DNA from 4 places in the Pantoea sp. PA1 genome. Region 1 is predicted to be linked to each of the others. Evidence: predicted binding sites of a transcription regulator. Region 1 holds the regulator's gene; each other region holds the start of a gene.

Region 1 (8,048 bases):
GATCCCTTTATGAGCGATGAGGTGATCCCGCACAGCAGCCAATTATCTGCCACTATTACTTATCAACTGAGCCCACACGGCGGCCACGTCGGCTTTGTCGGTGGAACGTTACGTCAGCCCGAAATGTGGCTGGAACAGCGCATCCCCCAGTGGATCGCCCCTATTCTGGATAACTGATCGCGTGATTATTCCCTGGCAACAGGTCTCCCCGGAGACCCTCGAAAACCTGATTGAAACGTTTGTGCTGCGCGAAGGCACCGACTATGGCGAACAGGAGCGCAGCCTGGTCGACAAGGTCGCGGATGTGCGTCGGCAGCTGGAGTCTGGCGAAGTGGTGCTGGTGTGGTCGGAACTGCATGAGTCGGTCAATATTATGCCGCGCAAAGAATTTCGCGGCTGATGCACCGGCGGGCATTTCATGATAACAATGCTCATTGCCCGACCACACAGGGAGCTTTTCTATGTCTGCTCGTCATCCCATTATCGCGGTGACCGGTTCCAGCGGCGCAGGAACCACCACCACCAGCCTCGCGTTTCGCAAAATCTTCCAGCAGCTAAATCTGCATGCGGCGGAGCTGGAAGGCGACAGCTTTCACCGCTTTACCCGTCCTGAAATGGATATGGCGATTCGTAAAGCGCGCGATTTAGGACGTCACGTCAGCTATTTCGGCCCGGAGGCCAACGACTTTGGCCTGCTGGAGCAGAGTTTCAAAGAGTATGGTCAAAGCGGACAGGGCCAGTCGCGTAAATATCTGCACACCTATGATGAGGCGGTGCCGTGGAATCAGGTGCCTGGCACCTTTACGCCGTGGCAGCCGCTGCCGCAGGACACCGATATTCTGTTCTATGAAGGCCTGCATGGCGGCGTGGTCACCGCGCAGCATAACGTCGCAGAACAGGTGGATCTGCTGGTGGGCGTGGTGCCGATTGTTAACCTTGAATGGATTCAGAAGCTGGTGCGGGACACCAGCGAGCGCGGCCACTCCCGCGAGGCAGTGATGGATTCGGTAGTGCGGTCGATGGAGGATTACATCAACTTCATCACGCCTCAGTTCTCCCGCACCCATATTAACTTTCAGCGCGTGCCGACCGTGGATACCTCGAACCCGTTTGCCGCCCGCGCTATCCCGTCACTGGATGAGAGCTTTGTGGTGATCCACTTTCAGGGACTGGAGGATATCGACTTTCCCTATCTGCTGGCGATGCTGCAGGGGTCGTTTATCTCGCACATCAATACGCTGGTGGTGCCCGGCGGTAAAATGGGGCTGGCGATGGAGCTGATCATGGGGCCGCTGGTGAAGCGGCTGATGGAAGGTAAACGGATAGAGTAAGAGGTCAGCAAAAAACCCTCAGAGAGCAGATGCCTTTTGCAAAAATGTAAAACCGGTTTTTCTGCGGATTAAGGCTTACTGCTGAGCAGGCTTCAGGGAGAATACGCCTTTCGTAAAGACGCAAAACCGCCATTCCTGGCCCGCTATGCTTTGCTACAGGCGTATGCTCCCTTCACTTCATGTCCGGTAGCCGCATCCGGTTTCAGTAAGGCCGCTACAAACAAAACCTGCATACAAAGAATCTGACAGCAACACGAAAGCTCATCATGCAGGGAACCGGGTCAGAAGAGGAAAGCGTCCCGCCGCCCGGATAAAAACGCCGGGAGCGTTTTTGAACAACGCAACGCGTTGGCCCGGCTACGGGCGCACCTCAGGGATGAGGTGCGTAATCGCGCGGGCCGAGCGGCCATGGATTGGCTCAAGCGACTTTCCGATCTGACCCGGTTTCCTGCGCAGGCACGGCCTGACAGCGAACCACCACAAATCGATCCGACCCGGTTTTCTGCGCAGGCACAGTCTCAAAGTGAATTCCCCCATCCAGGCACGGCCTCACACCGGACTGCCAGCAACTTTAAAAAAACCTGCGGCTATTACAGCTCAACCACCTCATAGCTGTGCGTCATCGTCACCCCTTTCCCCAGCATGATGGCCACCGAGCAATATTTTTCAGCAGAAAGATCCACCGCGCGTGAGACCGCTTTATCCTGGAGTGCTTTGCCACTCACGATAAAATGCAGGTTGATGTGCGTAAAGATTCGCGGCGCCTCTTCACGACGTTCTGAGGTCAGTTTTACTTCACAATCAGCCACATCGTTGCGGCCTTTTTGCAGAATTGATACCACATCGATCGCGCTGCATCCGCCCGCCGCCATCAGCACCATCTCCATTGGGCTGGGCGCTTTATCCCCTGAATTGCCATCCATCAGGATCTGATGGCCGGAGGATGACTCACCAAGGAATGTCATCCCTTCTACCCATTTCACTCTTGCCTGCATGATTTTTGCTCCGGAATACGCTGTTTTGTCGCCAGAGTACGCTTTCGCCTGATAAACAGCAATCCAGAGAAATCCGCCCTTAGCTGAAGCGAGACAACAGAAGACAGTCGGCAAAAGCTGTGCTACAAACAGAGCTGAAAATATTTTTCGTCACCCGATGGCGAAGCCGGGAAGAATGATGCGCACTGCGCCTGATGCGGCCCGAATAATTTCCTGAAAAGGAAACGCTTGAAGCTTTCACCGCCTGACAGGGAAAACTGCCCCCTGTATTTTGGGCACGATTACAACAGAGGATAATAGCGAATGGTTCTCGGCAAACCGCAAACAGACCCTACACTCGAATGGTTCCTGTCCCATTGCCATATTCACAAGTATCCATCCAAAAGTACGCTGATTCACCAAGGTGAAAAAGCTGAAACGCTTTACTACATCGTGAAAGGTTCCGTCGCGGTTCTGATTAAAGATGAAGAAGGCAAAGAGATGATTCTTTCCTACCTGAATCAGGGGGATTTCATCGGCGAGCTTGGCCTGTTTGAAGAAGGTCAGGAGCGCAGCGCCTGGGTTCGTGCTAAAAGCGCGTGCGAAGTGGCGGAAATCTCCTACAAGAAATTCCGCCAGCTGATTCAGGTGAACCCTGACATCCTGATGCGACTCTCATCGCAGATGGCGCGTCGCCTGCAGGTGACGTCAGAAAAAGTGGGTAACCTCGCTTTCCTCGACGTGACCGGACGCATTGCACAGACTCTGCTTAATCTGGCGAAACAGCCAGATGCCATGACGCATCCCGACGGCATGCAAATTAAAATTACCCGTCAGGAAATTGGCCAGATTGTAGGTTGTTCACGCGAAACCGTGGGCCGTATTCTGAAGATGCTGGAAGATCAGAATCTGATCTCTGCACACGGTAAAACCATCGTCGTTTACGGCACCCGCTAATTCCTGTCATCCACGGCGTGATGTTCGCATCACGCCGTTATTGTTTGTGCTGAGCCGATGTGGCGTCGAATTATTTATCACCCTGAAGTGAACTATGCCCTGCGGCAAACGCTGGTGCTCTGCCTGCCGGTCGCGCTGGGCTGGCTGGCTGGCGACCTGCAAAAAGGTCTGCTGTTCTCGTTAGTCCCCGCCTGCTGCAACATTGCCGGTCTCGATACCCCGCATAAACGCTTCTTCAAACGTCTGATTGTGGGCGGCAGCCTGTTTGCGCTTGGCAGCTTCCTGATCCAGTGGCTTACCCTGCATGCGGTTCCGCTGCCGCTAATCCTGTTTGCGATGCCCCTGTTGCTGGGTGTCACCGGGGAGATCAGCCCGCTGCATGGCCGCCTGCTCTCCGGCACCCTCATCGCCGCTATTTTTACCCTGAGCCTGACGGGCCGCATGCCCATCTATGTGCCGCCGCTGCTCTATATCGGCGGCACCCTCTGGTATGGCGTGTTTAACTGGTTCTGGTTCTGGCTGTGGAAAGAGCAGCCGATGCGCGAAAGCCTGAGTCTGATCTACCGCGAGCTGGCGAACTACTGCGACGCCAAATATACCCTGCTGACGCAGCTGACCGATCCGGAGAAGGCGCTGCCGCCGCTGCTGGCTCGCCAGCAGAAAGTGGTCGATTTGATCAACACCTGTTATCAGCAGATGCATATGCTGTCGGCGAGCCGCGACAATAGCCATAAACGGCTGACGCGCGCCTTTCAGGTGGCGCTGGATCTGCAGGAGCACATCTCGGTCAGCCTGCACCGGCCGGAAGAGGTGCAGAAACTGGTTGAGCAGAGCCATGCTGAAGCGGTGATCCGCTGGAACGCCAAAACCATCTCAGCCCGGCTGCGGGTGCTGGCCGATACCATTCTCTACCACCAGTTAGCCGATCGTTTTGCGATGGATAAACAGCTTGGCGCGCTGGAGAAGATCGCCCGTCAGCATCCCGACAATCCGGTGGGCCACTTCTGCCTTTATCACTTCAACCGCATTGCGCGGGTGCTGCGCACCCAGAAACCGCTTTACCAGCGCGACCTGATGGCTGACCGCCAGCGCCGTCTGCCGCTGCTCCCGGCGCTGCGCAGCTACCTCTCATTTCGCTCCTCAGCGCTGCGCACTGCCGGTCGCTTTGCGGTCATGCTGATGCTGGGCAGCGCGCTGGCGCTCTTCTTCAACATCCCTAAGCCCTACTGGATTCTGATGACGATCATGTTCGTCAGCCAGAACGGCTACAGCGCCACCCGCGTCCGTATCCAGCACCGTGCGCTCGGCACCTTTGCCGGTCTGGTGGTCGCGGCGGCCACACTGCGTCTGGCGGTGCCGGAACCTGTCGTCCTGCTGGTGATGCTGGCGATTACCTTTATCAGCTATCGCTTTACCCGTCAGTTTTATGGCTGGTCGATGATTGGCTTTACGGTCACCGCGGTTTACTCGCTGCAGCTCCTCTCACTGAATGGCGCGCAGTTTCTGCTGCCGCGACTGATGGATACGCTGATGGGCTGTCTGATCGCCTTTGGCGGCATGATCTGGCTCTGGCCGCAGTGGCAGAGTGGCTTACTGCGGCAAAATGCCCATGACGCGCTGGAAACCTATCAGGATGCGCTGCGCCTCCTGCTGGGAGAGGAACAGGCACCCGGCAAACTGGCTTATCAGCGTGTGCAGGTGAATCAGGCGCACAATGCGCTGTTTAACTCGCTGAATCAGGCGATGCAGGAGCCGGGTTTCAACGCCCAGTATCTGAAAGATATGCGGCTCTGGGTCACGCACAGCCAGTTTATCGTCGAGCACATCAATGCGATGACCATTCTGGCGCGTGAGCACACCATGCTGACCCCCTCGCTGGCGGAACGTTACCTGCAATCCTGTGAGATCGCGCTGCAACGCTGTCAGCAGCGGCTGGAATATGAGGGTGCCAGTTCGCAGGTTAATCTGCTGGATGAGCTGGGGAATATCAGTGAAGGACCGGTAACGGTGGTGGAGCAGCATGTGCGACGCATTCTCGATCATCTCAGCGTCATGCACACCATCTCCTCGCTGGCGTGGAGCCAGCGACCACAACATGGCCGCTGGCTGATCAGACACTTACGGAAAAAATCCGCTAGCCGTTGAGCACTTTGCCGACAGCCGTGGCAAAGCGGCTCATGCCCTCTTCGATGTCAGCAGGCTCGATGATCAGCGACGGGGCAAAACGCATCACGTCGGTGCCGGCGACCAGCACCATCACGCCTTCAGCGGCCGCGGCATTGAGGATGTCGCGCGACCGTCCGGCATGCTGCGGTTTCAGCGCCGCGCCAATCAGCAGCCCCTTGCCGCGAATATCGCTGAACAGATCGTACTTCGCATCGATAGCCTGTAAGGCGGTCACAAAGTGCTGACGACGCGCCTCAACGCCTGACAGCACCTCTGGCGTATTGATGATATCGAGTGCGGTTTCGGCAATGGCACAGGCCAGCGGGTTGCCGCCGTAGGTGGTGCCATGCACGCCTGGCGCCATCGTCGAGGCGATCTCATTAGTGGTCAGCATGGCGCTGACCGGGAAACCGCCGCCCAGCGCTTTGGCTGAGGTCAGGATATCGGGCTGAACACCATAGTGCTCATAGGCGAACAGCTTGCCGCTGCGGCCCATACCGCTCTGCACTTCGTCCAGCACCAGCAGCGCCTGATGCTTATCGCACAGCTCACGCAGTCCCTGCATAAAGGCCTGCGTCGCGGGCATCACGCCGCCTTCGCCCTGAATCGGTTCCACCACAATGGCGCAGGTGTGATCGTCGATAACCGCTTTTACCGCCTCCAGGTCGTTGAACGGCACATGCACGATGTCCGCCGGTTTCGGGCCGAAGCCGTCTGAATATTTTGGCTGACCACCAACCGTGACAGTAAACAGCGTCCGCCCGTGGAAGGCGTTATGAAAGGCGATGATCTTACTTTTGAAAGGGCTGTGTCGTTTGCAGGCGTAGTAACGCGCCAGCTTAAAGGCGGCTTCGTTCGCTTCGGCACCGGAGTTGGCAAAGAAAACGCGCTCCGCAAAGGTGGACTGGATCAGCTTACTGGCCAGGCGCAGGGCCGGTTCGTTGGTGAAAACGTTGCTGGTGTGCCACAGGGTTTCGCCCTGGCTTTTCAGCGCCTCCACCAGCGCCGGATGGCAGTGGCCCAGTGCGGTGACGGCGATCCCGCCGGAGAAATCGATATACTCTTTGCCCTGCTGATCCCATACACGACTGCCTTTGCCTTTTACCGGCACAAACTGCGCAGGTGCATAAACAGGCAAAATAACGTTATCGAACGTCTCCCGGGTAACCGCAATTTTTTCCGCCGCCATTGATGACCCCATTTGAATGATAGTTGTGCAACATTGAAATAATAATCACAAAATATGCATAAAAAATCACTCAAAGGCAACTTATTGCGTCAGGAAATTGCGCAGCAGCTGATGACCCTGCTCGCTGAGAATGCTCTCGGGATGAAACTGCACGCCTTCCAGCGCCAGCGTTTTGTGGCGGAAACCCATGATCTCGTCAGGCTCACCGTCGCGCAGACTCCAGGCGGTGACCTCGAACGCATCGGGCAGCGTCTCGCGCTGCACGATCAGCGAATGGTAACGGGTGACCGTCAGGGGATTGTTGAGATCGCGGAACACACCTTTGCCGGTGTGCTGAATGGCGGAGGTTTTGCCGTGCATCACCTGACGGGCGCGCACCACCTGCGCACCATACGCCTGCGCGATAGCCTGATGACCCAGACAAACGCCCAGCACCGGCAGCTGCCCGGCAAAGTGGCGGATGGCCGCCAGTGAGATCCCCGACTCCGAAGGCGTACAGGGGCCGGGGGAGATCACCAGATGGGTCAGCGGTAAGGCAGCCATCTGCTCCAGCGTGATGGCGTCATTGCGCACCACCTTAACCTGCGCATCCAGTTCGCAGAAATATTGATAAAGATTCCAGGTAAAGGAGTCGTAGTTGTCGATAAGCAGCAGCATGACTGATCCAGAATGATAAACCGCGCCGCTATTCTACGTGGTTAAGCCGCCTCACTCACCACTTTCGCAAAAACCGCCTCCAGCGGAGCCAGATCGCCCGCCACACCAGCCTGATTAGCCGCTTTCCAGCTCTCCGCATCGGTCTCTTCCCACGTCAGCAGATACCCGGCATGCAGCGCCAGCTGTTCGAAGAAGATGCGCTGAGCCCGCCCGTTGCCATGGCGGAACGGATGCAGCATGTTGATTTCACAATAGTAGTGGGCGATACGCGGGATAAAGGCATCACGCGGGAGGTCAGCCAGCCCCTTCTCCTCTTCCAGCGCGGCCATCAGGGCGTTGCCCTCTTTTTCGATATATTCGAAATGACAGAACGGCGTCTCATCGCGCCAGATATCGATGGTGCGCAGTTCACCGGCCCAGCTGTAGAGATCCTGGAACAGGGTGCGGTGAATCTGACGCAGCCAGGGCAAACCGGGGTTGCGGGGCCCCAGTTCCAGCGTGGCGAGACGCGCCGCACTGAAGCTCAGCTCCGCCTTACGCAACTGGGCGGCATCGTGGATTTCGGCCAGATTTTTCAGCACATTGTCGTGCTGCCACAGGTAAGGGTCCTGGCTGACGGCGCTGTTAGAGTCCATATTGCCTCCTCAGTGACGCCAGACGTGTTTCCGCATCGTCACTCTTCACGCTGATCTCATTTGGTGTGAAGCCCTCCAGCCGACAGCTGGCCTGATAGCTGGCGCTGCGCCGCTGTTGCCACAGTGTGACCTTCTGTTT
Region 2 (8,048 bases), on a different contig from region 1:
GCCCGACCACGTTGCCGGCCATAATGCCGGAGGAGAGGACGCCCAGCGCCCAGCCTGTCTGCGCTTTGGGCGTCTGCGCCGCCACCAGAATGGTCGACCCCGACGCGTAGCCACCCAGCAGCCCCGCCAGCAGACGCAGCGCCACCAGCTGCCACGGCGCCGTCGCCATGCCAATCAGCGACATCGCAATCGCCATGCCGAGGCTGGCCCGAATCAGCATCAGCTTGCGACCGTAACGATCAGCCAGCCGGCCCCACAGCGGTGCCGTCAGCGCGGCACTGAAAAAGGTCGCCCCATAGGCCAGGCCGGACCAGCGCGCAATGGCGGCGGGCTGCTCAACGCCAAGCTGCTGAACATAGAGCGGCAGAAAAGGCAGCAGCAGCGTCATCGCCACGATAGTGGTAAAAGATCCGACGACGCAGACCGCTAAATTACGTTTCCAGTGGTGAAACACTGCCGTTTCGGGTGAGTGTTGCATAGCCATATCCCTTGAGTGATCAGGGATACAGGCTAACCAGGACGGCGGGTTAACAACAGTAACGCCGCGATAGTTACTCTGTGGCGATGATTGTTGTCAGCAGGCAACAATCAGCCTGTGCTCAGCGCCGCAACCAGCGCATCGCTCAGCAGCGTGACGGGCGACGCCGTTTCCGGGGTGTCGTGCAGTAGCAGATAGCTTTGCAGACGGTCCATCTGCCACTCCGGCAACAGTTGCTGAATATCACCCCGCCCGACCGCCTCCTGCGCCATGTAGGCGGGCAGATAGGCGATACCGCTGCCGGCCAGGGCCGCATTCAGCAGCGCCATGCTGTTATTGGCGCGAAAGCGACTGCGTACATCCAGCGCCAGTCGCTGCTTATCGCGGCGGAACGGCAGCGCAGCGGTGTGGGCCGGGCCATGAAACAGCAGAAGGTCGTGACGCGGCAGCATCCCGGGGTGAGTGATAGCCGGTCGCTGTGCCAGATAAGCAGGCGCGGCATAGAGTCCCCAGTCGATATCACTCAGCAGCCGGAAGTTGCCCTGACGCGGTGCCCGGGATCGGATCACAATCGCCAGATCATCCTGATCGTCCAGCCGATCCTGGCTGCGATCGGTGAGATCGAGATCGACGTTGATATGCAGATGGCGGCGCAGAAAGCGATTAACGACAGGCACTACGCACTGACAGCCGAACGTGACGGGCGCCTGCAGCCTGACATGACCGGCGGCCTGCTGATGCAGCTGCTGTACGAACGCCTCGGCGCGCTGCGCTTCCGCCAGCATCCGGACACAATAGGGGTAGTACGCCTGCCCCAGCTCGGTCAGCGCCAGCCGCCGGGTGGTGCGCTGCAGCAGCCGGATACCGAGCCTGAGTTCCAGCCGGGCGATCTCCCGGCTGACATGCGACTTGGACCAGCCCAGTGCGCGGGCGGCCTCGCTGAAACTCTGTAACTCCACCACCCGTGCGAATACCAGCATGGCGGTTAAATTCGCGCCATTTTCCATGTTTCCCGACTCCGACAGTAAGGGGATGCAGGCAACAAACTAGCACGTTCAGGCGGGGGGACTGTGGCGAGGAGGCAAAAAAAACAGGGCGATAGCAGGCGAAGCGAGGGTAATGCACGGAGTGACCTTTCCGTCTGCCTGCCGTGACGGAAAGGCCTTGTCAGGCATCAGCTGGCCATCGCCAGCGGGAACAGCAGTCGATCCGGCTCGACGCGACGCTGGCGGCGCAACTGGCCCGGCGTCACCATAAAGTAATTTTTGAAGGTCCGGGTGTAGGCCTGCTGGGTATCAAAGCCGTAGTTCATCGCCACCTGCAGAATCGCTTCGTTGCTGCTCAGCAGCGTGAGCGCCGACTCCGTCAGGCGACGCTGACGGATATATTCTGCCAGGGAAAAGCCGGTATGCTGGCGAAACAGGCGTTGCAGATGCCAGCGCGAATAGCCTGAGCGGCGCGCCACCTCATCCAGATGCAGATCGTGTCCTAAGTTGTTCTCTATCCAGTCCAGCAGACTCCGAATAAACTCGCGCTGATTCATGGTTCCTCCTGTTCAAGCTGATGTGCAGTGGAACCACTCTACCCGCTAAAATTTATCCCTTAATTAGCAGAAAATTAGCGCAGAATTAGCAAGGGGTGAAACGGAGGTGAGAGGGTGTGGCCAGCGGGGGCTGGCTTGCAAGGGACAGCAGACCCGGCGCAGAAAATGACGGTGAAGAGAAGCGCTATTTTCTCAGGCAGTCACTAATGAGGGGCCAGTAGTCTTATCCGGCTTCAATGCGTCTGAGGTATCGCTGATACTCCTTAGCCAGAAAATCCACTTTTCGAGGTAACTCCTCCCGATAAAATTCGGATGGCATGTCGTCGCCAGGCTCCTATTGCAGTTCTGCCGCCAGTTGCTCAACAATCCGATATAAGGGGATTTTGTGCTGTGCCTGAAAACGTCTGAATGCTCTCTGCCAGATAAACGAGACAAAGTAGTCAACGTAATGCCTTCCCTGTCGGAAAGGAAGGATTTGTAATTTCTCCAGCAAAAAGTTGAAAGCAGGCAGAGCCAGCACGCGTATTCGGTCAGCTTCAGTCAGCCTGTTTTTTCCGCCGGGAACGGTGGCATTTGAAAGGCGAGAACGGATACAGGCAATCGGATTCAGAACCCGAACATATTCATGGCACATATCTGCACCATGTCGATCCGGCATAACCAGAAAGGGTTCTGTATTTAACATCAGTTTATCACCGTCAAAATCTCCAGCATCAAAGCCTGTGGGCCGATCGATAATATCCACAATATTTGCCTCATTTAGTTGCTCATTGAGGAACTGACCCTGGACATCCTCCTTGACCCTGCCTGTATCTTTATCAATAAGGGTGAGGAGTGCGATCGATGGCGGATTAAAAATGTCCTGAACCTGTGCTGAAACGTTGAAAATTTTTGCAATTACATCAACGCCTTCCTTTCGGGTCACATAGTCGACATCAATTGAGGTTATGGACGTGATGTCAGGCTGCTCAGGATAGAGATGCAGATACGTCAGATACCAGTACATAACAGCCTGACCACCAACGGTAATAACCGGGGATGGGAGCTGTTCCGCATTATCGATCAGATATCGATTGAGTTTAAGAAGTTGCTCTTCGGGAGGAATAGCCTGTGATGTCATAAAAAAACCCACCGGTATGATGGGCTTATTTTATCGCATGGCTGCGTTTAGCAGGGCATAACGTCAGAAAAATGCGAGGCTGCGTCCACCTTTTGCAGGCACAATACCCTGAGGTCGTTTTTCAAGTATGCGTCCCGGAGCCTGACCTTTTCGGACAGCTTCAACACGCTCCTGATACTCGCGCTGATGTCTGATTTTTACTTCCAGAGCTGACATACTGTCCACCGATGAAATGTCTGACATTGATCTGTTGCTCAAATATACGTCACCCTCTTTACGCATGCAATCACGGGTATCTCGATGAGTATAGTGAGGTACCCTGCCACCTCGATAACATATCGGTGACGGCGGTCTGCCAGAATCGTTCGTGCTGCAGGCAGGCGGTAAGTCGCAGCCAGCGCGGCGACAGCGGGAAGTGTGAAGGCGGATAATTCTGGCCTAACAATTGATGAGTAAACTCTCTCCCATCTTTGCAGAGGAGATCAGCCATGCGCGTGTTACTGGTTGAAGATGATGAAATGATCGGCGCAAACCTGCAGCAGGCACTGGAGGGCGCGGGCTGGTCGGTGGACTGGGTGCGCGATGGCGTCTTTGCCCACAATGCCTGGAGCGAAGGCGGCTACAGCTGCGTGCTGCTCGATCTCGGCTTACCCCGCGATGACGGGTTACAGGTGCTGCGCCGGGCGCGCGGGCGCGGCGACTCCACGCCCGTGCTGATTCTGACTGCCCGCGATACGGTGGCGCAGCGCATTCAGGGGCTCGACAGCGGCGCTGACGACTACCTGCTTAAACCGTTCGACCTCCAGGAAGTGATGGCCCGGATGCGCGCCATTACCCGACGCCGCCACGGCGCGGCAGATTCGGTGCTGGGCAGCGGGGATGTTCAGCTGGATATGATGACCCGCGAAGTGCTCTACAAGGGTCAGCGCGAGCAGCTGACCGCGCGCGAGTATGCCCTGCTCTACGCTCTGCTGGAGCGGCCCGGTGCCATTCTGTCGCGCGAGCAGCTGGAAAACCGCATCTATGGCTGGGGCGATGAAGTCAGCAGCAATGCGGTGGATGTCCTGATTCACGGCATGCGCCGCAAGCTGGATAACGACGTGATCCGCAACGTGCGTGGCCTGGGCTGGCGGGTTCCGGCCATATGAAACCCTTCACCTTTATGCGCTCGCTGCGTAATAAACTGCTCTCTACGCTGCTGATTATTCATCTGCTGATGATTGGCGGTGTCACCTGGTATTTCTTCAGCTGCTACGGCGATATGGTCGGCACGATGAAGGACGATCAGCTGGCAAAAATCGCGGACGCCTGGTCCACCAATAAGCAGATGCCCGCCCTGATGCCGATGCTGATTGCGCCGGATAAAGCGAAAAGCGCGTTTGTGGTTCAGTTGTGGGACGATCGCGGACAGCTGCGTGCCAGCTCCTGGCCGGAGCTGGCGGCCCCGTTACAGAACCAGCGGGGTTACCGCGACGTGCATGTCGGCCAGTGCCGCGACTGTGAATGGCGGATCTATACCCGGCCCGGTTTGCCCGGCAGCGCGATCAAAACCATTCAGGTCATGCACAACCTCAGCTACATGAAGTCCACGATGGTCAAGCGGGCGCTGGCGGCGATTATCCCGATGATCCTGATGATGCCGCTGTCGCTGCTGGTGATCTGGCTGGTGGTACGCAAGATCACCCGCGATCTGCAGGTGGCTTCGCGTCAGATCGCGGCGCAGGAGACCCATCATCCGCATAACGTCTCGCCGGAGGGGCTGCCGGATGAGATCCTGCCGCTGGTGGCTGCCTATAATTCGTTGCTGAGTAAACTGCGCGAGGCCTGGTCCTCTCAGCGTCAGTTCCTGGAGGACGCCGCCCATGAGCTGCGCACCCCGGTAACGGCGGTGACCTTACAGCTGGAGAATCTGCGTCAGCATATCCAGCCGGGCGAAGCGAGCCGGCAGTTCAGCCAGCTGGAAGCGGGCGTCACGCGCACCCGTCATCTGGTCACACAGCTACTCAATGTGTCGCGCCAGGATGACCAGAGTGTGGTCGCCAGCGTCGAGCATATTGACCTGGAAGATCTGCTGAAGGAGAGCATTGAGCAGCTGATGGTGGTGGCAGACAAGCGCGGCATTGATATCGGCTTTAACGGCTCTGATCAATATCGTCTGCAGGCCAGTCGTTCTGAGCTGCGCAGCCTGTTTGACAACCTGATTGGTAACGCCATGTTGCACACGCCGGAAGGGAGTCTGGTCGATGTGCTGCTGCATCGGGTCGCGGGCAAAACGGTGGTCGATATTGTCGATAACGGGCCAGGCATGCCGGAATCCTTTATCGAGCGCGCGTTTGATCGTTTTACCCGCTCGCCTGACGTTAAAGCCCAGGGCAGCGGACTGGGATTATCCATCGTGCGTAACGTCGCTCAGAAGCATCAGATTCACGTCGCCCTTTCCAACTGTCTGACCCCACAGGGTACGATCTGTGGTTTACAGGTTCGCGTTACTTTTCCCTGATCCCGCCTTTTTGATCACGAACCAGACAACGTAAACGGTTGCCTGGTTCCGTTCGATCATGGTCTTAATTGTGAAGTGCATCACATTTTAGCTGAATTGTAATGCAACACTTTTTGACAAACGTGAGCAAAATCTATTTTCTATCGATCTGTTACAGGCACGCTACGCGGGCTGAACAACCGGCTGTTTTTTGCTGACATCCTCATTCCCTCCAGGGACCGATTTCTCTCTGACTGCGTCTGCTGTGCGGCGGTCAAAAGCATGTGGCTGATGATAATGAAATATAAAACGTTGATAGCAGGTGCCGTGCTGGCATGTTCACTGAGTGGTGCTGCGCAGGCCGCAGAAAGCGATCCGCAGTATCTCTCTGACTGGTGGCATCAGAGCGTTAACGTGGTAGGCAGCTACCACACCCGTTTCGGACCGCAGTTCAATAACGACGTCTATCTGGAATATGAAGCGTTTGCGAAAAAAGAGTGGTTCGACTTTTACGGCTATCTCGACGTACCTAATTTCTTCGGCGTCGGCAACAGCAACGCCAACGGCGTATTCGACCACGGTTCCCCGATGTTCATGGAAATTGAGCCGCGCTTCTCGATCGACAAGCTGACCGGCACCAGCCTGGCGTTTGGTCCGTTCAAAGAGTGGTATTTTGCTAACAACTACATCTACGATATGGGCCGCAACAGCGACAGCCGCCAGAACACCTGGTATATGGGTCTCGGCACCGATATCGATACGCACAGCGATGTCGGCCTGTCGCTGAACGTCTATGCCAAATATCAGTGGGAAAACTACGGTGCGGCGAACGAGAACAGCTGGGATGGCTATCGCTTCAAAGTGAAATACTTCGTCCCGATCACGACGCTGTGGGGCGGTAATCTGGGCTATGTCGGCTTCACTAACTTCGACTGGGGTTCCGATCTGCGCGATAAAGGCGGTGCATCACGCACCAGCAACTCTATCGCCTCCAGCCACATTCTGTCTCTGGGCTACGATCACTGGCACTTCTCTGCAGTGGCGCGTTATTTCCACAACGGCGGACAGTGGGCAGATGGTCAGGAAGTTAACTTCGGCAGCGGGCCGTTTGAGCTGAAATCGACCGGCTGGGGTTACTACCTGGTGGCAGGTTACAACTTCTGATGTAAAGCGGCGGCGCTTTATCGCGTCGCCGCCTTGTGTTTCTGCTGGTATGACGTCACGTCCTGTGACGTCCGTCAGCCGCTTAATCCTGCGACTTCTCCACATTGATGCGCCACGGAATGTTGAACTTATCAATAAACATGGCGAAGCCGTTCGACCAGAAAGTCTCCTGCCATTCCGTTGTCACCTTGCCGCCTGCCGACAGTTTTTCAAACCACGCTTTGCCCTCTTCAACATCGGTGGTGGAAAGGCTGACCGCATAACCGGCATGTTCCGACGCCGGTGGCTGATCGGTGTTACCGTCGCTGAGCATCAGCTCGCCGTCGCCAATACGCAGTTGCGCATGCATGATCTTCTCGGGTGGCTGCGGCGCTGCGGACTGATCGCCAACCTGCTCTCCCTGATCCGGCATATCGCCAAACTTCATTTTCGCGAGCAACTCGCCCCCGGTCGCCTGCAGGTAAAAGTCGATAGCCTCTTCACAACGGCCATAGAGAAACAGATAAGGACTGACTTGCATCTTCACCTCTATATTGTCGGTTGGATTTTTACAGTACCCTAAGAGTGTAGACGATCGACTTTACTCGCTGATTTTACTGGCAATAACGGCGAAACAGCTGCGCCATATAGCTGCTCATGGGCGTCAGCGCGGTCTCCTTACGCTGAATCAGATAAAAAATCGCTTTCGGCAGGGGTTCGTCAAGCGTCAGCGCGACCAGCGACCGTCCCAGAACCGGATCGTCAATCACATCGGCTGACAGAATGCTGATGAAATCACTTTGCGCCACCAGGCTGGTGCAGGCCATAAAGGTTTCACAGGTCACCACGATTTTGGGTGCCATGCCGCGCTCGCCAAAGAGGTCGTGCAACAGGCGGTAATAGCTGCCTTTCGGCGTCGGCATGGTCCAGTCCGCCTGCTGCAACGCCGCCAGTGAACGGGCTTTTTCCAGCGGATGGCCTTTGCGAACCACCACCTTATATTCCCGCTCCATCACGCGCTCATACATCAGCTCCTGATCGAGATGACTCTGGTCATAAGTATTGATGGTGAAATCGAGCGTTCCCTGACGCAGCTCATGCACCATCGACACCAGCTGGCCTTCGACGATGCGCACCTTGACCAGCGGATATTCCCGATGAAACTGGTTGATCACCTGCGGCATAACGGTACGCGCCACGCTGCTGCCGATGCCGATATTCACCTGCCCCCCGCCCCGCCCCAGCCGCTGCTGGATATCCTCTTCGGCGACCCGCAGCTCCGCCA
Region 3 (8,048 bases), on a different contig from region 1:
GACCCAGTGCGGTGAACCGCTGGGCCTGGAGGCTGGCTCGAAAGCGGAGCTGATGGCGGTGCTGGCACATGCGGGTCAGACCCGCACGGTGATCGTCTGTAACGGTTATAAAGACCGGGAATATATTCGTCTGGCGCTGATTGGCGAGAAGATGGGCCACAAGGTCTATCTGGTGCTGGAAAAAATGACCGAGGTGCGGCTGGTGCTGGAAGAGGCGGAGCGTCTGAACGTGGTGCCGCGTCTGGGTATCCGTGCTCGCCTGGCGTCACAGGGCTCCGGCAAGTGGCAGTCGAGCGGCGGCGAAAAGTCGAAGTTTGGCCTGTCAGCGACGCAGGTGCTGAAGCTGGTTGAGATTATGCGCGAAGCGGGCCGCATCGACAGCCTGCAGCTGCTGCATTTCCATCTTGGTTCACAGATGTCCAATATCCGCGATATCGCCACCGGTGTGCGTGAGTCGGCGCGTTTCTATGTCGAACTGGCGAAGCTGGGCGTAAACATCAAATGTTTCGACGTCGGCGGCGGTCTGGGTGTCGATTATGAAGGCACGCGCTCGCAGTCTGACTGTTCGGTCAACTATGGCCTGAATGAGTACGCTAACAACGTGATCTGGGGCATCGGGGCCGCCTGTGATGAGCACGGCCTGGAGCATCCGACGGTGATCACCGAGTCCGGTCGCGCCGTGACCGCACACCATACGGTGCTGGTTTCTAACATCATCGGCGTGGAGCGCAACGAGTTCAGCGAACCTGAAACGCCGGATGCCGATGCGCCGCGCCCGATTCTCAGCATGTGGGAAACCTGGCAGGAGATGCACGAGCCGGATACCCGCCGTTCGCTGCGTGAGTGGCTGCACGACAGCCAGATGGACCTGTTCGATATCCATACTGGCTACTCCTCCGGCACTTACGATCTTAAGCAGCGTTCATGGGCTGAGCAGCTCTATCTGAGCATCTGTCACTATATTCAGCAGCATCTCGATCCGAGCAACCGTGCGCATCGTCCGATCATCGACGAACTGCAGGAGCGAATGGCGGATAAGATCTACGTTAACTTTTCGCTGTTCCAGTCGATGCCGGATGCATGGGGTATCGATCAGCTCTTCCCGGTTCTGCCGCTGGAAGGGCTGAATAAGAAGCCGGAACGCCGCGCTGTGCTGCTCGACATCACCTGTGACTCTGACGGTACCATCGATCACTATGTGGATGGTGACGGTATCGCCACCACCATGCCGATGCCGGAATATGACCTGGATAACCCGCCGATGCTGGGCTTCTTCATGGTCGGGGCCTATCAGGAAATTCTGGGCAATATGCACAACCTGTTCGGTGACACCGAGGCGGTGGATGTCTACGCGCGCGAAAATGGCGAAGTGGAAGTTCAGCTGTCGGATGAGGGTGACACGGTGGCAGACATGCTGCGCTATGTGCAGCTTGATCCTAACCAGCTGATGTCGCTGTTCCGCAATCAGGTGCAGGCGTCCGATCTGGATGAAGAGCTTCGTGCCCAGTTCCTGGAAGAGTTTGAGAGCGGCCTCTACGGATACACCTATTTAGAAGATGAGTAATCGCATCGTTCAGCCCGCAATCGTATATTGCAGTTGCCGCTGACTATGCCGATAATCTGACTCACTCAATCCCTTCCTCGTCGGGCCTAACGACGCGGAGGGGATTTTTTTCATCTATATCTTAATGGCTTGCGGGCCTGGCCCGACTTACGCATAGAGAGAGCAATTATGTATAACACGCTTGGCAATCAGTACGACAACTCCCTGGTCTCTAACGCCTTCGGCTTCATGCGCTTTCCGCTGAACTTCCAGCCTTATGACAGCGACGCAGAGTGGGTGATTACCGGTGTACCGTTTGATGCTGCCACCTCTGGTCGTCCGGGCAGCCGCCTGGGGCCGGGCGCCATCCGCCAGATCTCCACCAACCTGGCCTGGGAAGGCTGCCGCTGGCCTTGGGATTTCGATCTGCGTCAGCGTCTGAACGTTGTCGACTGCGGCGATCTGGTTTACGCCTTCGGTGACTCACAGGATCTCTCCGATAAATTACAGGCTCACGCCGAAAAACTGCTGGCCAGTGGCAAGCGCATGATGACCTTTGGCGGCGACCACTACGTGACGCTGCCGCTGCTGCGCGCGCATGCGAAACATTTCGGCAAGATGGCGCTGGTGCACTTTGATGCCCACACCGACACCTACTCCAACGGCCCGACGTTTGACCACGGCACCATGTTCTTTACGGCGCCGAAAGAGGGGCTGATCGATCCTCAGCACTCGGTGCAGATCGGTATCCGTACCGAATTTGACCGGAGCCTGGGCTTTAACGTGCTGGATGCGGCGCAGGTCAATGACCGCAGCGTTGACGATATCCTCGCTGAAGTAAAACGCACCGTCGGCGATCTGCCGGTCTATCTCACCTTCGATATCGACTGTCTGGACCCGGCTCATGCACCTGGCACCGGTACGCCGGTCATTGGCGGCCTGACCACCGATAAAGCCACCAAACTGATCCGTGGCCTGCAGGGCATGAACATCGTGGGTATGGATCTGGTGGAAGTGGCACCGGGCTATGACCATGCAGATTTAACCGCGCTGGCCGCGGCGACGCTGGCGCTGGATATGCTGCATGTTCAGGCGGCCAACAAGGGCTGATTTGCCGCACCCCTCTGATAAGTCTGCCGGGATAATCCGGCAGGCTTTGCTGCCGTCTCCCGCCATTCCCCCTCTGCGTTTTCCCCACGAATACCCTGTCTGACCGGCTGCTGGCTTCGGCCATGCGGTTCAGGCGCAACTGCACATCAGCAACTAAACTTAGTGACATCAATTTTCGACGTGGAGGCAATCATGGGCTTTCTTGATGAACTGGCGGGCTCACTGCAGGGCAGTCAGAGTGACGGGCATCTGCCCGGCCAGCTGCAGGCGGTGTGGCACTGGGTACAGGAGCAGGGCGGCATTGAAGTGCTGCTGCAAAAATTTCAGCAGGGCGGGCTGGGTGAAGTCTTTAGTTCGTGGATTGGCACCGGCAGCAATCAGCCGGTCGCGCACAGCGATATCCACTCGGCGTTTGGTCAGGCGGAACTGCAGTCACTGGCGGATAAGCTGGGAACCGACGTTAAGGGCGCAGCAGGCACGCTGGCGGTGATTCTGCCGCAGCTGATTGACAGGATGTCACCGCAGGGGCGCATGGATGAGGCGTCACTGCATGAGAATAAACTCGATTTAGGCTCAATGGTGGATCAGATATTTAAGCGCTGAATCAGCCAGAGCCGGAAGGTATCAGGCGCATCGCCCTGAAGGATGATGCGCCTGATTGTCTCTTATTTCGCGTCGGCAGCAATGCGATCGCGGATATGCTGAGCGCGCGCTTCTGAAGCCGGGTGGGAGTCAAACATCGAACTCTGACGGCCCTGTTCCAGCTTCGCCAGTTTCTCAAAGCTGGTGACCAGCCCCATCGGGTTAATGTTGCGCTTCTTCATCAGGTCATAGGAGTAGTCATCCGCCTGTGACTCCTGCGACTGGGAGAACTGCGCGTTGACCAGTTTCTCACCCAGTTCGCCCAGCTGCGACTGCGACAGCGAACCGATCACCCCGCCAACCGACGCGGCAGCCGTGCGGGCCGCAGTGGTGGCATACGCCAGCTGCATCGCTTTACGGGTGTGGCCCAGCGCAACGTGACCCATCTCATGGCCCAGTACCCCTTCGACTTCATTGTCGGTCATCATATCCATCAGTCCGCTGTAGACACGGATACAGCCATTTGCCATCGCCCAGGCGTTGACATCTTTCGTCTGGTAAACCTTGTAATTAGCCGGGACGCCATTGATGTTGTCGCCCAGCGCGGCGGCAATCTTGTTCAGACGCTGCTGATATTGGCTGTCAGCCGGCGCGATCTGATTCTCTTTGTCCATCTGCTCACAGGACTTATCGCTCAGCTGCTTAACCTGATCGTCGCTCAGCGTGTAAGCCTGATAGGCCTGAGCGCCTGACTGCATCAGCGCGTTATTGTCCAGCCCCTGACAGCCGCTCAGCAGCGTCGCCAGTCCAAGCGCTAATACCGTTTTCTGGATTTTCATGCTCTATCCCATTCATAACAAGGTAAGAAAAACAAACACCTGAAATCGTGCCAGGTGAATAAACGTTTTGGTTATAGCCTGCCAGTCTGCACTTTGCTAGCAGAGTTGGCCGGAAAAGCCATACGAAGCGGTGACATTTAGCGTTTTACAGCATGTACTTTTGCCCCGATTTTCATGTACATTGATGGGCAACTTTTTCCTTGTTTTGCCCGGTAACTCATTAATAACAATAAGTTAAGGCGCGAAGCATTAATCCGACCTGGAGTAGAAAATGCCCTCTCGTAAAGAGCTTGCCAACGCCATTCGTGCGTTAAGTATGGATGCAGTACAGAAAGCGAAATCGGGACATCCGGGTGCCCCAATGGGTATGGCGGACATCGCTGAAGTACTCTGGCGCGGTTACCTGAACCACAACCCGACCAACCCGCAGTGGGCTGACCGCGACCGTTTCGTGCTTTCCAACGGTCACGGCTCCATGCTGATCTATAGCCTGCTGCACCTCACCGGCTACGATCTGCCGATGAGCGAACTGGAAAACTTCCGCCAGCTGCACTCAAAAACTCCAGGTCACCCGGAATATGGCTACACCGCCGGCGTTGAAACCACCACCGGTCCGCTGGGGCAGGGCATCGCTAATGCGGTCGGTTTCGCTATCGCTGAGCGCACCCTGGCCGCGCAGTTCAACCGTCCGGGTCATGACATCGTAGACCACAATACCTATGTCTTCATGGGTGATGGCTGCATGATGGAAGGCATCTCGCACGAAGTCTGCTCACTGGCGGGTACGCTGAAGCTGGGCAAACTGGTGGCCTTCTATGATGACAACGGTATCTCTATCGACGGTCACATTGATGGCTGGTTCACCGATGACACCGCTAAGCGCTTTGAAGCTTACGGCTGGCACGTTGTGCGCGGCGTTGATGGTCACGATGCGGACGCGATTGCTAAAGCGATCGACGAAGCGAAAAGCGTCAGCGACAAGCCATCACTGCTGATGTGCAAAACTGTCATCGGCTTCGGTTCGCCGAACAAAGCGGGCACCCATGATTCACACGGCGCACCGCTGGGTGATGACGAAGTGGCGCTGACCCGTAAACAGCTGGGCTGGAACCACGCACCGTTCGTTATCCCGTCAGAGATCTACGCTGAGTGGGACGCGAAAGAAGCGGGTCAGGCGAAAGAGTCCGCCTGGGATGAGAAATTCGCGGCTTACGCGCAGGCTCACCCGGAACTGGCCGCTGAGTTTAAGCGTCGCATCAGCAATGAGCTGCCTGCTAACTGGCAGGAAGAGTCTCAGAAATTTGTTGAGCAGCTGCAGGCGAACCCGGCGAAGATCGCCAGCCGTAAAGCCTCACAGAATGCGATTGAAGCCTTCGGTAAAATTCTGCCGGAATACCTGGGCGGTTCAGCTGACCTTGCGCCGAGCAACCTGACTGTCTGGTCGGGCTCTAAGCCGATCAATGAAGATGCGGCAGGTAACTACATCCATTACGGCGTGCGTGAATTCGGTATGACCGCTATCGCTAATGGCCTGGCGCTGCACGGCGGCTTCCTGCCTTACACGGCCACCTTCCTGATGTTCGTTGAGTATGCGCGTAACGCTGCGCGTATGGCGGCACTGATGAAGATCCGTCAGATCATGGTCTACACCCACGACTCCATCGGTCTGGGCGAAGATGGCCCGACGCACCAGCCGGTTGAACAGATGGCCAGCCTGCGCACAACGCCAAACATGAGCCTGTGGCGTCCGTGTGACCAGGTTGAATCTGCCGTGGCGTGGAAATACGCGATTGAACGTCAGGATGGCCCGACGGCACTGATCTTCTCCCGTCAGAACCTCGCGCAGCAGTCGCGTGACGCTGAGCAGCTGGCTAACGTGGCGCGCGGCGGCTATGTGCTGAAAGATTGCGACGGCACGCCTGAGCTGATCCTGATCGCCACCGGTTCAGAAGTTGAACTGGCTGTCGGTGCGTGGGACAAACTCACCAGCGAAGGTCGTAAGGTGCGTGTCGTCTCTATGCCTTCAACGGATGCCTTCGACAAGCAGAGCGATGCGTATCGCGAAGCCGTTCTGCCAAAAGCGGTCAGCGCGCGCGTGGCTATCGAAGCGGGCATCGCAGATTACTGGTTCAAATACACCGGTCTGAATGGGGCCATCGTCGGCATGACCAGCTTCGGCGAATCAGCGCCTGCGGATCAGCTGTTTGAACTGTTTGGCTTTACTGTCGACAACGTTGTGGCGAAAGCCAAAGCGCTGCTGGCGTAAAAAACCGGTCAGGCGGGCCTGAACCCGCCTGGCGCTAAACTCAGAGGGACGACTTTTTCGTCCCTCTCGCTCTTTTATTCCTGCAGTAATAACCTGTTTTCGCCTCAATTTGTGACGCAGATCTAAATATAAGCAGTCAGATTGATCACAGTCATTCCCGTTATTCCTTCCTTCCATTATTGTAGCTGAACCGTTTCAGTCGCCAGGCAACTTGCCCTGGTTTCGGACAATGCCGGGTAAGAATCTCCTGTACAAAATGCAGTGAAACGCTCAGGCTAACGGCACGTTTTTTTCAGTCTGACGTGGCAGGAGAGAAATGACGGTACGGGTAGCAATAAATGGTTTTGGCCGGATTGGACGCAACGTTCTGCGCGCGTTATATGAAACGGGCCGGCGGGCGGAGATTACGGTGGTGGCGATCAACGAGCTGGCGGAAGCCACCGGGATGGCGCACCTGCTGAAATATGACACCAGCCATGGCCGTTTTGCTTTTGATGTGCGGCAGGAGCGCGATGTGATGTGGGTGGGGGGCGATACCCTGCGCATTCTGCACCGTGCAGAGATTGCCGATCTGCCGTGGCGTGAACTCGATGTTGATGTGGTACTGGACTGCACCGGCGTTTACGGTTCGCGCGCGGATGGCGAAGCGCATCTTCAGGCGGGTGCCAAAAAAGTGCTGTTCTCTCATCCCGGCGGGAACGATCTCGACGCGACCGTGGTGTATGGCGTTAATCAGCAGGATCTGAGCGCCAGCGACCGCATCGTCTCCAATGCCTCCTGTACCACCAACTGCATTATTCCGGTGATTAAACTGCTGGATGATGCGTTTGGCATCGAATCCGGCACCGTCACCACGATTCACTCGGCGATGCACGATCAGCAGGTGATCGACGCTTATCACAGCGATCTGCGCCGCACCCGAGCAGCCAGCCAGTCGATCATTCCGGTCGACACCCGGCTGGCGGCGGGCATCACCCGCATTTTTCCGAAGTTCAACGATCGCTTTGAGGCGATAGCGGTTCGCGTCCCGACGATCAACGTGACGGCTATTGATCTCAGCGTTTCTGTTCGTCAGGCAGTGAAGGCGTGCGAGGTTAACACCCTGTTGCAAAGCGCGGCAGAGGGGGCATTTCGTGGTATAGTTGACTATACGGAATTACCGTTAGTCTCTGTAGATTTTAACCATGATCCGCACAGCGCCATTGTGGACGGAACGCAAACGCGGGTCAGCGGTCAACACCTTATCAAGACCCTGGTCTGGTGTGACAACGAATGGGGCTTTGCTAACCGAATGCTCGACACGACGTTAGCCATGGCCGCAAGCGGTTTCAGGTAAGACGCGGTTTGCGTCTGGCAAAACTTATGAGAATCAACGAGAGGGTTCACCATGTCTGTAATTAAGATGACCGATCTGGATCTGGCTGGCAAACGCGTGCTGATCCGTGCCGATCTCAACGTACCGGTTAAAGAAGGTAAAGTGACGTCTGATGCACGTATCCGTGCTTCTCTGCCCACCATTGAAGCGGCGTTGAAACAGGGCGCGAAAGTAATGGTTACCTCTCACCTGGGTCGTCCGACCGAAGGTGAATACAACGAAGAGTTCTCGCTGCTGCCGGTCGTGAACTACCTGAAAGAGAAGCTGAGCGGCACCAATGTGACCCTGGCAAAAGATTACCTCGACGGCGTGGAAGTGGGCGCTGGCGAACTG
Region 4 (8,048 bases), on a different contig from region 1:
AAAATAGGCGGGCAGCATCTCCAGACAGTGCAGATTGAAAGATCCCACCGCTTTAAAGTCACGCTGTTTAGCCAGCTGAAGCAGGTCGGCGAAATTATAAAGTTTCATGGATTTTTTCCTCGTGAGGTCGGGTGGATTTGCCATTAACAAACCAGGCAAGCGCGGTAACAAAGGCAATAAACAGGGCGACGAACAGCCAGTTGTTCTGGAAAGCGTGGCCGAGTACCAGTCCGGTACTGATGACGTCGGAATCGCTGAAGGTCACGCCGGTAAAGCCGTAGCTTTCCAGCATCGGCACCAGGATGGCGGGCAGGAACGTGATAAAGAGGCCGTGAACAAAGCCGCCGATCATCGCGCCGCGCCGCCCGCCCATGGCGTTACCAAAGACCCCGGCGGTGCCCCCGGCAAAGAAGTTGGTCAGCAGACCCGGCAGGATCATCGCCAGACCCATCATCGGGAAGAGAAGCATGCCGACGATGGAGCCGAGCGTGGTGGCGAGGAAGCCGACAATCACCGCATTAGGGGCGTAAGGAAACATCACCGGACAGTCCAGCGCCGGTTTCGCATCCGGCACCACGCGCATGGCGATACCGCGGAACGCAGGCACCAGTTCGTTTAGCAGCAGGCGAACGCCGCTGTAGAGCACAAACACCCCGGCAACAAACTGAATCGACTGCATAAAGGCGTACATCAGGTAGTTCATGCCGTTGCTGTACTGTGCGATGAAGGCCGGGCCGGCGGCCAGGGCGGGGATCAGATACATCGGCACCATCACCAGCGCCATCGACAGATAGGTGTCCTGCAGAAACTTAAAGTTATCCGGCAGCTTCAGATCTTCGGTTGAGCGGGAGCCTTTGCCGACCACTCTGGCGACCGCAGCCGTGACCAGATAGCCAATGGTGCAGAAGTGACCCAGCGCGACATCATCCGACTCGGTAATGCGCCGCACCACCGGCTGCGCCAGCGCAGGCATGATGACCGCCATGATGCCGCCGAAGATGCCGCCGGTCAGGATCAGCGGCAGGCCGGTCAGTCCCGCTTTGTAACCGATGACGGCGCCGATCGTCGCCATCCAGAGCAGCGCCTGTCCCGTCAGGAAGATGTACTTAAAGGGCGTCAGGCGCGCGATGATGATATTGACGATAAAGATCGCCAGCAGCGTCAGCGCCACTTCCGACCCCAGCTCACGGTTTGCCAGCCCGGCAATGGCGGCCACATCGGTGATATAGCCGCGCATGCCGAAGCCGTGGGTAAAGATGGTATTCAGGAAGGTCAGCGTGCCGACGATAATATTGATACCCGCCATCATAATTAAAAATCCGAGCAGGGTTTTAAAGGTGCCTTCCATCACCTTCCCTGCCGATTTTTTTTGCAGCAGCAGACCGATAAGGGCAATAAAGGCGATCAGAATCGATGCCTGTCCCAGCAGATCTTTGACCAGAAAATCAATCACACTATTCATGGGCGGCGACCTTCAGGTTGCGTTCTTTTAAAAAGGCCAGGATCTTCTGCTCTATTTCCGCTTTATCGGTGAGCCGGTTAAGAATAATGACCCGTTTAATCTGCTCTGGTGTGGCATCCGCATTTAATACATCGGCAAAGGCTTTTTGCGTCAGGATCATATCTGACTTAAACGCATTCGCTTCTGAAATGGTGGTGTGATCGATATCGGCTTCAATTTCCAGTTTTTTTAAAACGGCCTTTGCGCTCATCTCAATGGCAAAACTGGAGCCTAATCCACAACCACAGACACATAATATTTTCAGCATGTTCTTCTCCTCACACGATGTTGAGTTGTTTAGCGAGTTTGTAATAGTGCCCGTCAATATCGACCAGGCGTTTTTGCATGCTTATTAAATCAATCGGGATCGGTTTATTGCTGCCGTTAATAATGACCGCTTTATTCCGCATGCCTGACTGAATACAACGCACCACCTCACTGGCCATAATGGTGCCCTGATAAATCTCTTCGCAGGTGGGGTCACCATTACGCAGTCCGTAACCGAGAATGGTTTTACGGATCCGAACGCCAATCAGGGGTTCAAGCTGTTTGATTAAGGTGTCGATAGCGCCCTGAAAACCGGGCGAATATTCCCGGGTGTAACCTTCTGAACAGAGAATCACCACGCTGTTCTGCTGTTCCAGCCGCCGGGTAATGCGCTGCGCCAGCTGCGGCACCGGGATCTGGCACTCCGGGATCAGCGCAATGTCCGCGTTGGCTTTAATCGCGGACTGCAGGGTCAATTCACCGCAGTAGCCGCCGAGCAGCTCCACCATAAATACCCGGCCCGGTAAGGCGCGCCCGGTATTACGCAGCTTCGCCACCTCTTTTAAGACCTGCTCGCAGGCGGTGGAAAAGCCCAGAGTGTAATCACTGCCGAAAACATCGTTGTCGATGGTCATGCCGACACCAAAGCAGTTCACACCGCTCTGTGAGAGCGTGTGAAGAAACTGCAGCGATCCGTCACCGCCCGCCAGAATCAATACGTCAATCCGGGCGTTTTTCAGCTGGCGTGCAATCAGCTCGTACTCGCTCTGCACCAGTTTTTTTTCGGTGCGTCCCGACTGAATGATCGGAATCGCGGCGATGGAGAAGTCCAGCAGATCGCGCTGGCTGATTTCACGGTGGTTATTGGCCAGCAGGCCGGGAATGCCGCCGTCAAATATCACCATCCCGGCCTGGGTCAGACGGCCAATCTGGAAAACAAAATTATTAATCCCGGTGACATCGCCGCCACTGATGACCATTCCAATCCGCATCACCCTCTCCTCGCTGGCTGAATCTGCTGAGGGTCATTCTTCCGGTAAGCGGAGTTGCACTTTGCAGGTGAGGTCACATTTATGAGCGGTTTTTCACTGGCCGGAATATTGACAGCGGGTTGTGAGGCGCATGATTTGTGATGTGAGTCACGCTATTCCGACTTATTACGCCTGAGACGAATCGATATAAATCATCGGGTTAGCGTGCGGGCTGGCGGGATGGGGAGAACGGCGGAAAAAGGCGGAATCAGGCGAGACAGTGATGTTGCGAATTTGTGACTTTCACCTCATTTTTCCCGGTTTCGCCGCCGGCCGGCGGATAAAGGGATACCGATATCCCCTGCGCATCGTCATGTTAATCAGATTCAGCATCGCTGTTGCGAACAGGTAACACTCTTCTGTATAACGAATAAAGCCGACAGAAAATGCAGCAGAAGCATGATGATTTGTAAGGAGAATCGTGCGCCTTGTCTTCGGCGAGGCGGAGGCCTCCTCTGTCCGACGCTGCTCTCCCGCACCCCCGGCCTGACAGTCAGCCGGTTTGTCATCAACGCCTTTGACCAGGATAAGACGCATGGAAATCACTATCCGCACCCCGCTCATTTACTCCCTGCCACTCAGTCAGCACAGCGGGAGCCATGTCTGGCTGAAAATGGAATCAGCGCAGCCGACCGGATCATTTAAGCTCCGGAGTGCGGCCCACATCTGCCGCCATTACGCCGCGCAGGGCGCAAAAGCCTTTATCAGCTCCTCCGGCGGCAATGCGGGTATTGCCGTGGCCCACAGTGGCCGCCGGCTGGGGCTGCCGGTCACTGTGGTGGTGCCTGAAACCACCTCGGCGCGCGCCAGACAGCTTATTGAACAGGAAGGCGCCAGGCTCATCGTCCACGGCAGGGTCTGGAGTGAAGCGAATGCGTATGCCCTGTCGCTGGCGACAGCGGAGAATATCTATATTCACCCCTTTGACAACCCGCTGCTGTGGGACGGCATCAGTAAGCTGGTGGATGAAGTGATCGACGAAGGGCTGCGTCCGGATGCCGTCATCCTGTCGACAGGCGGTGGCAGCCTGCTCTCCGGCGTGATGCAGGGACTGGAAAAACATCAGCTCGGCCATATTCCGGTTTATGCGGTGGAAACAGAGGGAACCGCCTCCCTTAACGCCGCGCTGAAGGCGGGCGAGCGGGTCACGCTGGAGAGCGTCAGCGGAATTGCCACGACGCTGGCGGCCAGCCAGGTGTGTGAAAATGCGTTTACGGTGGCGCGCCGTTCAGACGTCCGGGGAATGGTGGTGACCGATGATGAAGCCGTGAACGCCTGTCGCCGCTTTCTGGACGATCATCGTGTTCTGACAGAACCTGCCTGTGGCGTGTCGCTGTCGATGCTCTATGACGGGAAGATTAGCTTTAAGCCGGAAGAGAAGGTGCTGGTTATCGTCTGTGGCGGGGCTTCTGTCACGCTGGAGAGCCTGCAGGGCTGGCTGACAGCGTGAGAAACGTGGCGCAGCCGCACGGGCTGCGCCGCCGGCCTGTTACTTCGCGTAGGCTTCGGTAGACAGGGTCAGGGTGACCTCGTCGCTGACCGCTGGCACATATTTATCCAGTTTGAAGTCAGAACGTTTGATGGTGCCGGTGGCATCAAAACCAATCGCCTGCTTCTTCACCATCGGATGTTCGCCCTGCTTGTTCAGCGTAGCGTGCAGCGTAACCGGTTTGGTGATCCCTTTCAGGGTCAGGTTACCTTCAACATCAAATTTGTTGTCGCCTTTCGCGACCACTTTGGTGCTGTGGAAGGTGGCCGTCGGGTATTTCGCGGTATCGAAATAGTCCGCGCCTTTGAATTCTTTCGTCAGTGCCGCAACGTGGCTGTCGATTTTGCTGACCGGCAGGGTCACGTCAACGCGTGAAGCTTCCGGATGATCTTTGTCAAACACCAGCGTACCGGTGGCATCCGGGATATCCGCGGTCGGGTTGGAGAAGCCGAAGTGGTTCCAGGCAACGATAACAGACGTATGCTCAGGGTTCAGCTGGTAGTGCATCGCCTCAGCCTGGGACAGGGGAGCATACAGGGTCGCAGCGGCTAACAGGGGCAGTGCAATACGTTTGAAGTTCTTCACGGTCAATTCCTTATGCGGACAAAAGTGCACTAAGTGTGGTGCAAATTTCCCGTTTTAGACAGTGAAGAGATTTGTCGGTAATTTTCAAATAAATTCAGCAACTCTCTGCCAGGCCTGCGTCCGCTCTCCGTCCGTGAACAGCACCCGCCAGCGGCGGCGATCCTGCATCAGCGTGCGATGCAGCTGCTGCAGATCCCTGAGATCCAGCGCCTGGATCTGCGCCGCATCGGGTTCGGCCAGGCCATTCTCCTGACGCAGCCGTGCCAGCGGCTGATCGCTTTCTCTGCTGAGCAGGCGGGTTTTCAGTGCCACCAGATCGCACTCGGCCAGCGTCGGCGTCAGCGAGCGCAGGAAGTTGCGGCAGTAGCGCAGCAGGGAGAGCGCGCTGTAGTCGGGTGACTGCAGCGCAAACAGCACCCCGTCTTCGTCGGCGCAGCGCAGATAGCGGCTGCTGACCACGTAGCCCACCGGCTGTTCGACCCGATAGCGCTGGAAAAAGCGCGGCTCGTAGATCAGGGCCAGCGCCCGCAGCGCAGCCAGCTGTTCACTCTGCTGCAGCGGGATAAAGAGCAGCAGCGCATTATCGGTGCTGGCATGGGGCAGACGCGTCAGACCGGTCCGGGGCGTCATGCGCGTCGGCGGCGTGGCCGGGTTGACCGGCAGCGACAGCGCACTCAGCCGTCGGGCGATCAGGGCGTGCAGCGCCGCGTTGCCCCCTTTCAGTGCCGCCCGCCAGCTGCCGGGCGCAACGTTTACCGCCAGCTCATAGGGTAACTGCTGCAGCAGCGCACGAATGGCGATGCTCTCCACAGGCGGAGTCGGCCCGGATTCGGCAGGCGGCGTGAGAGCAGGCACCATCAGGCTGAGCGCCCTGTCGGCCACCGCCGCATCCGGCGGCAGCTGCAGCGTCAGTTGCCACACCCCCTCCACTTCCTGCCAGCGCCCATGACCGCCCTGATGGCGCAGCGCGGCAAACAGCGGACGCAGCCGTTTTTCCAGCGCCAGGCCCCTCTCCGGCGTAAAGGTTGTCCAGAACTCCGGGCGCAGGATCAGCGTAGCGTCCCCGTCGTCAGGCTGATGATGCGGTAAGTCTACCGCTGTGGCAGGCAGCGGTTCAGCGGTGGCGGCGCTGCTGAGCGGATAGAAGGTGAATGAGGCCGGGGATGGCTTCGTGCGGGGAAACGCATTCCGTGGGGAGAGCGCCAGGCTGAATCCCTGCGTGACCAGATTCTCCGCCGCCGGTTGCGGCGAGCAGATCAGCCAGCTTTGCGGCGCGCGGCAGAGCGACGCCAGCAGCAGCGGCAACGCAGACTCTGCCTCATCCGGCGCAAAGCCGAAGGCGCGCTGGCGTAACTGATCCAGCGGCGCGAGCGCGGCAAAACGCTGCTGTGCCAGCCGCTGATAGTGCTGATGCTGCGATTCAGTGGTCTGGCGCAGCGCGGCCAGATAGTCATCGATCACGCTGTCTGTCAGCTCAGGCTGGTCGGTATCCACCTTCAGGGCCAGCCAGTGCGCGTCATCGGCCTGATAGATCCATTGCAGATCCAGCGCCTCCGCCAGCTTCCGCTCGCGCAGCGTCGCCAGCAGTGAACCGGGCGCTTCATCGAGCAGAAACTCACGCCATAACGTGACACCGTCACTACTGTTCAGCAGCCAGCTGCGCCACAGCGCCGCGGGTGCGCCCTCCGCCAGCTGCCAGACAGCCTCACCTGTCAGTCCGGGCGGCGACAGATCCTGCTGCGCGTGACCGGACGGCAGCCCGGCGGCAAAATCCCGCGCCAGCTGCTCCAGCTCATCCAGCGTCTGCGGTCCCTGCAGCCAGAGCCGCATATTGCCGGAAACGTAATAGCGCTGGTGGAACTGGCGCAGCGCCCGCTGCAGAGCGGGGAGATCATCGCCAAAGGTGGCGCGACTTCCTGCCTGGAAGCGGCGGAATGCGGGGGGTGATGTGGCGGCGTGCAGCAGTGCCGCCTCCGTGCGTGTCGGCTGATGGCGCTGTAACAGCTGATACTCTGCGTCGATCACTGCCACTTCCTGCCCGATCGCCTGATTGTCGAGCAGCGGATGGGCAATCATATCCTGCAATCGCAGCAGCCCGTCAGCCAGCAGCGACGGCGTAACCTCAAAGAAGAAGGCGCTGCGGCGGGCCTGCGTGGTGGCATTAACCCTGCCACCCTGCGCCTGGATCCAGCTCATCAGCCGCCCCTCATCAGGCCAGCCGGTGCTGCCGGTGAAGAGCAGATGCTCAAGCAGATGCGCCAGGCCCGGCCAGCGGTCAGGCTCGTCGTGGCTGCCTGCCGCCACCTGAATCAGCGCCGCGGCCTGGCTGGCGTCGGCGTGATGCACCAGCTCAATCGTCAGGCCATTGATCGTCAGGCCGCGCGTTATCATCAGAGGTTCCGGGTTTTGTAGATCAGCTGTGAGTTGCTGCGGTTGCGGAACTGCAGCTGACCAATCCTGATGTCGCTGCAATCCGCCTCGCGGCGGGCCTCAAGGATTTTGCCATGATGCGGTGATTTGCTGCAGACCGGATCGGCGTTGTCGGCGTTGCCGGTCAGCATATACGCCTGGCAGCGACAGCCGCCGAAGTCTTTCTCTTTCTCGTCACAGGAGCGGCACGGCTCTGGCATCCAGTCGAAACCGCGATAGCGGTTAAAACCGAACGAGTTGTACCAGATATCGTCCAGACTCTGCGTCAGCACCGACGGAAACTCCACCGGCAGCTGGCGCGCACTGTGACACGGCAGCGCGGTGCCTTCCGGCGTGACGCTGAGGAAGATGGCACCCCAGCCGCCCATGCAGGGCTTGGGCCGCTCTTCGTAATAGTCCGGGGTCACAAACAGCAGATTGGTCAGGCTGCCGCTGTCGCTCATGCGCTCACGGTAACGGTTTACCACCGCTTCCGCCTGCGCGATCTGCTCACGGGTAGGCAGCAGGCCCTCGCGGTTCAGCTGCGCCCAGCCGTAGAACTGACAGGTCGCCAGCTCGACGTCATCCGCTTCCAGCTCGATGCAGAGGTCGATAATTTTATCGATCTGATCGATGTTGTGGCGATGCAGCACGAAGTTAAGCACCATCGGATAGCCGTGGGCCTTCACCGCCTTCGCCATCTCCAGCTTCTGCTGAAACGCCTTTTTCGAGCCTGCCAGCGCGGCATTCAGGGTTTCATCACTCG

The links. The regulator CRP, encoded in region 1, controls carbon source genes, mostly activating them, when cyclic AMP is high. The targets are predictions, from matches to a motif close to ATGTGANNNNNNTCACAT.
Region 2: AC1V0D_RS11235 (nucleoside-specific channel-forming protein Tsx) is a predicted target of CRP. The motif match lies at 5,710-5,727, and genes of this name have one in related genera.
Region 3: epd (erythrose-4-phosphate dehydrogenase) is a predicted target of CRP. The motif match lies at 6,450-6,467, and genes of this name have one in related genera.
Region 4: AC1V0D_RS05405 (6-phosphofructokinase) is a predicted target of CRP. The motif match lies at 3,034-3,051, and genes of this name have one in related genera.

Annotation. Positions count from the first base shown of each region.
Region 1 is NZ_JBXGEE010000005.1:18,966-27,013, forward strand. Features, by position in the region: gene AC1V0D_RS17670 (hydrolase) at 1-177, shown strand, start outside; gene AC1V0D_RS17675 (YheU family protein) at 182-400, shown strand; gene AC1V0D_RS17680 (phosphoribulokinase) at 462-1,331, shown strand; gene AC1V0D_RS17685 (OsmC family protein) at 1,922-2,326, opposite strand; gene crp (cAMP-activated global transcriptional regulator CRP) at 2,630-3,262, shown strand; gene AC1V0D_RS17695 (YccS/YhfK family putative transporter) at 3,320-5,407, shown strand; gene argD (bifunctional acetylornithine/succinyldiaminopimelate transaminase) at 5,397-6,617, opposite strand; gene AC1V0D_RS17705 (aminodeoxychorismate/anthranilate synthase component II) at 6,699-7,274, opposite strand; gene AC1V0D_RS17710 (putative adenosine monophosphate-protein transferase Fic) at 7,316-7,909, opposite strand; gene AC1V0D_RS17715 (YhfG family protein) at 7,899-8,048, opposite strand, start outside.
Region 2 is NZ_JBXGEE010000002.1:93,580-101,627, reverse strand. Features, by position in the region: gene AC1V0D_RS11265 (MFS transporter) at 1-478, opposite strand, end outside; gene AC1V0D_RS11260 (LysR family transcriptional regulator) at 589-1,485, opposite strand; gene AC1V0D_RS11255 (helix-turn-helix domain-containing protein) at 1,653-2,021, opposite strand; gene AC1V0D_RS11250 (hypothetical protein) at 2,356-3,141, opposite strand; gene AC1V0D_RS11245 (response regulator) at 3,630-4,289, shown strand; gene AC1V0D_RS11240 (sensor histidine kinase) at 4,286-5,641, shown strand; gene AC1V0D_RS11235 (nucleoside-specific channel-forming protein Tsx) at 5,918-6,784, shown strand; gene yjdN (VOC family metalloprotein YjdN) at 6,867-7,304, opposite strand; gene AC1V0D_RS11225 (LysR family transcriptional regulator) at 7,378-8,048, opposite strand, start outside.
Region 3 is NZ_JBXGEE010000004.1:261,026-269,073, forward strand. Features, by position in the region: gene speA (biosynthetic arginine decarboxylase) at 1-1,564, shown strand, start outside; gene speB (agmatinase) at 1,733-2,653, shown strand; gene AC1V0D_RS16805 (YidB family protein) at 2,846-3,256, shown strand; gene loiP (metalloprotease LoiP) at 3,319-4,074, opposite strand; gene tkt (transketolase) at 4,346-6,340, shown strand; gene epd (erythrose-4-phosphate dehydrogenase) at 6,657-7,676, shown strand; gene pgk (phosphoglycerate kinase) at 7,728-8,048, shown strand, end outside.
Region 4 is NZ_JBXGEE010000001.1:1,094,262-1,102,309, reverse strand. Features, by position in the region: gene AC1V0D_RS05420 (class II fructose-bisphosphate aldolase) at 1-108, opposite strand, end outside; gene AC1V0D_RS05415 (PTS sugar transporter subunit IIC) at 95-1,462, opposite strand; gene AC1V0D_RS05410 (PTS sugar transporter subunit IIB) at 1,455-1,769, opposite strand; gene AC1V0D_RS05405 (6-phosphofructokinase) at 1,780-2,760, opposite strand; gene AC1V0D_RS05400 (pyridoxal-phosphate dependent enzyme) at 3,335-4,249, shown strand; gene AC1V0D_RS05395 (YceI family protein) at 4,289-4,873, opposite strand; gene pqqF (pyrroloquinoline quinone biosynthesis protein PqqF) at 4,958-7,264, opposite strand; gene pqqE (pyrroloquinoline quinone biosynthesis protein PqqE) at 7,264-8,048, opposite strand, start outside.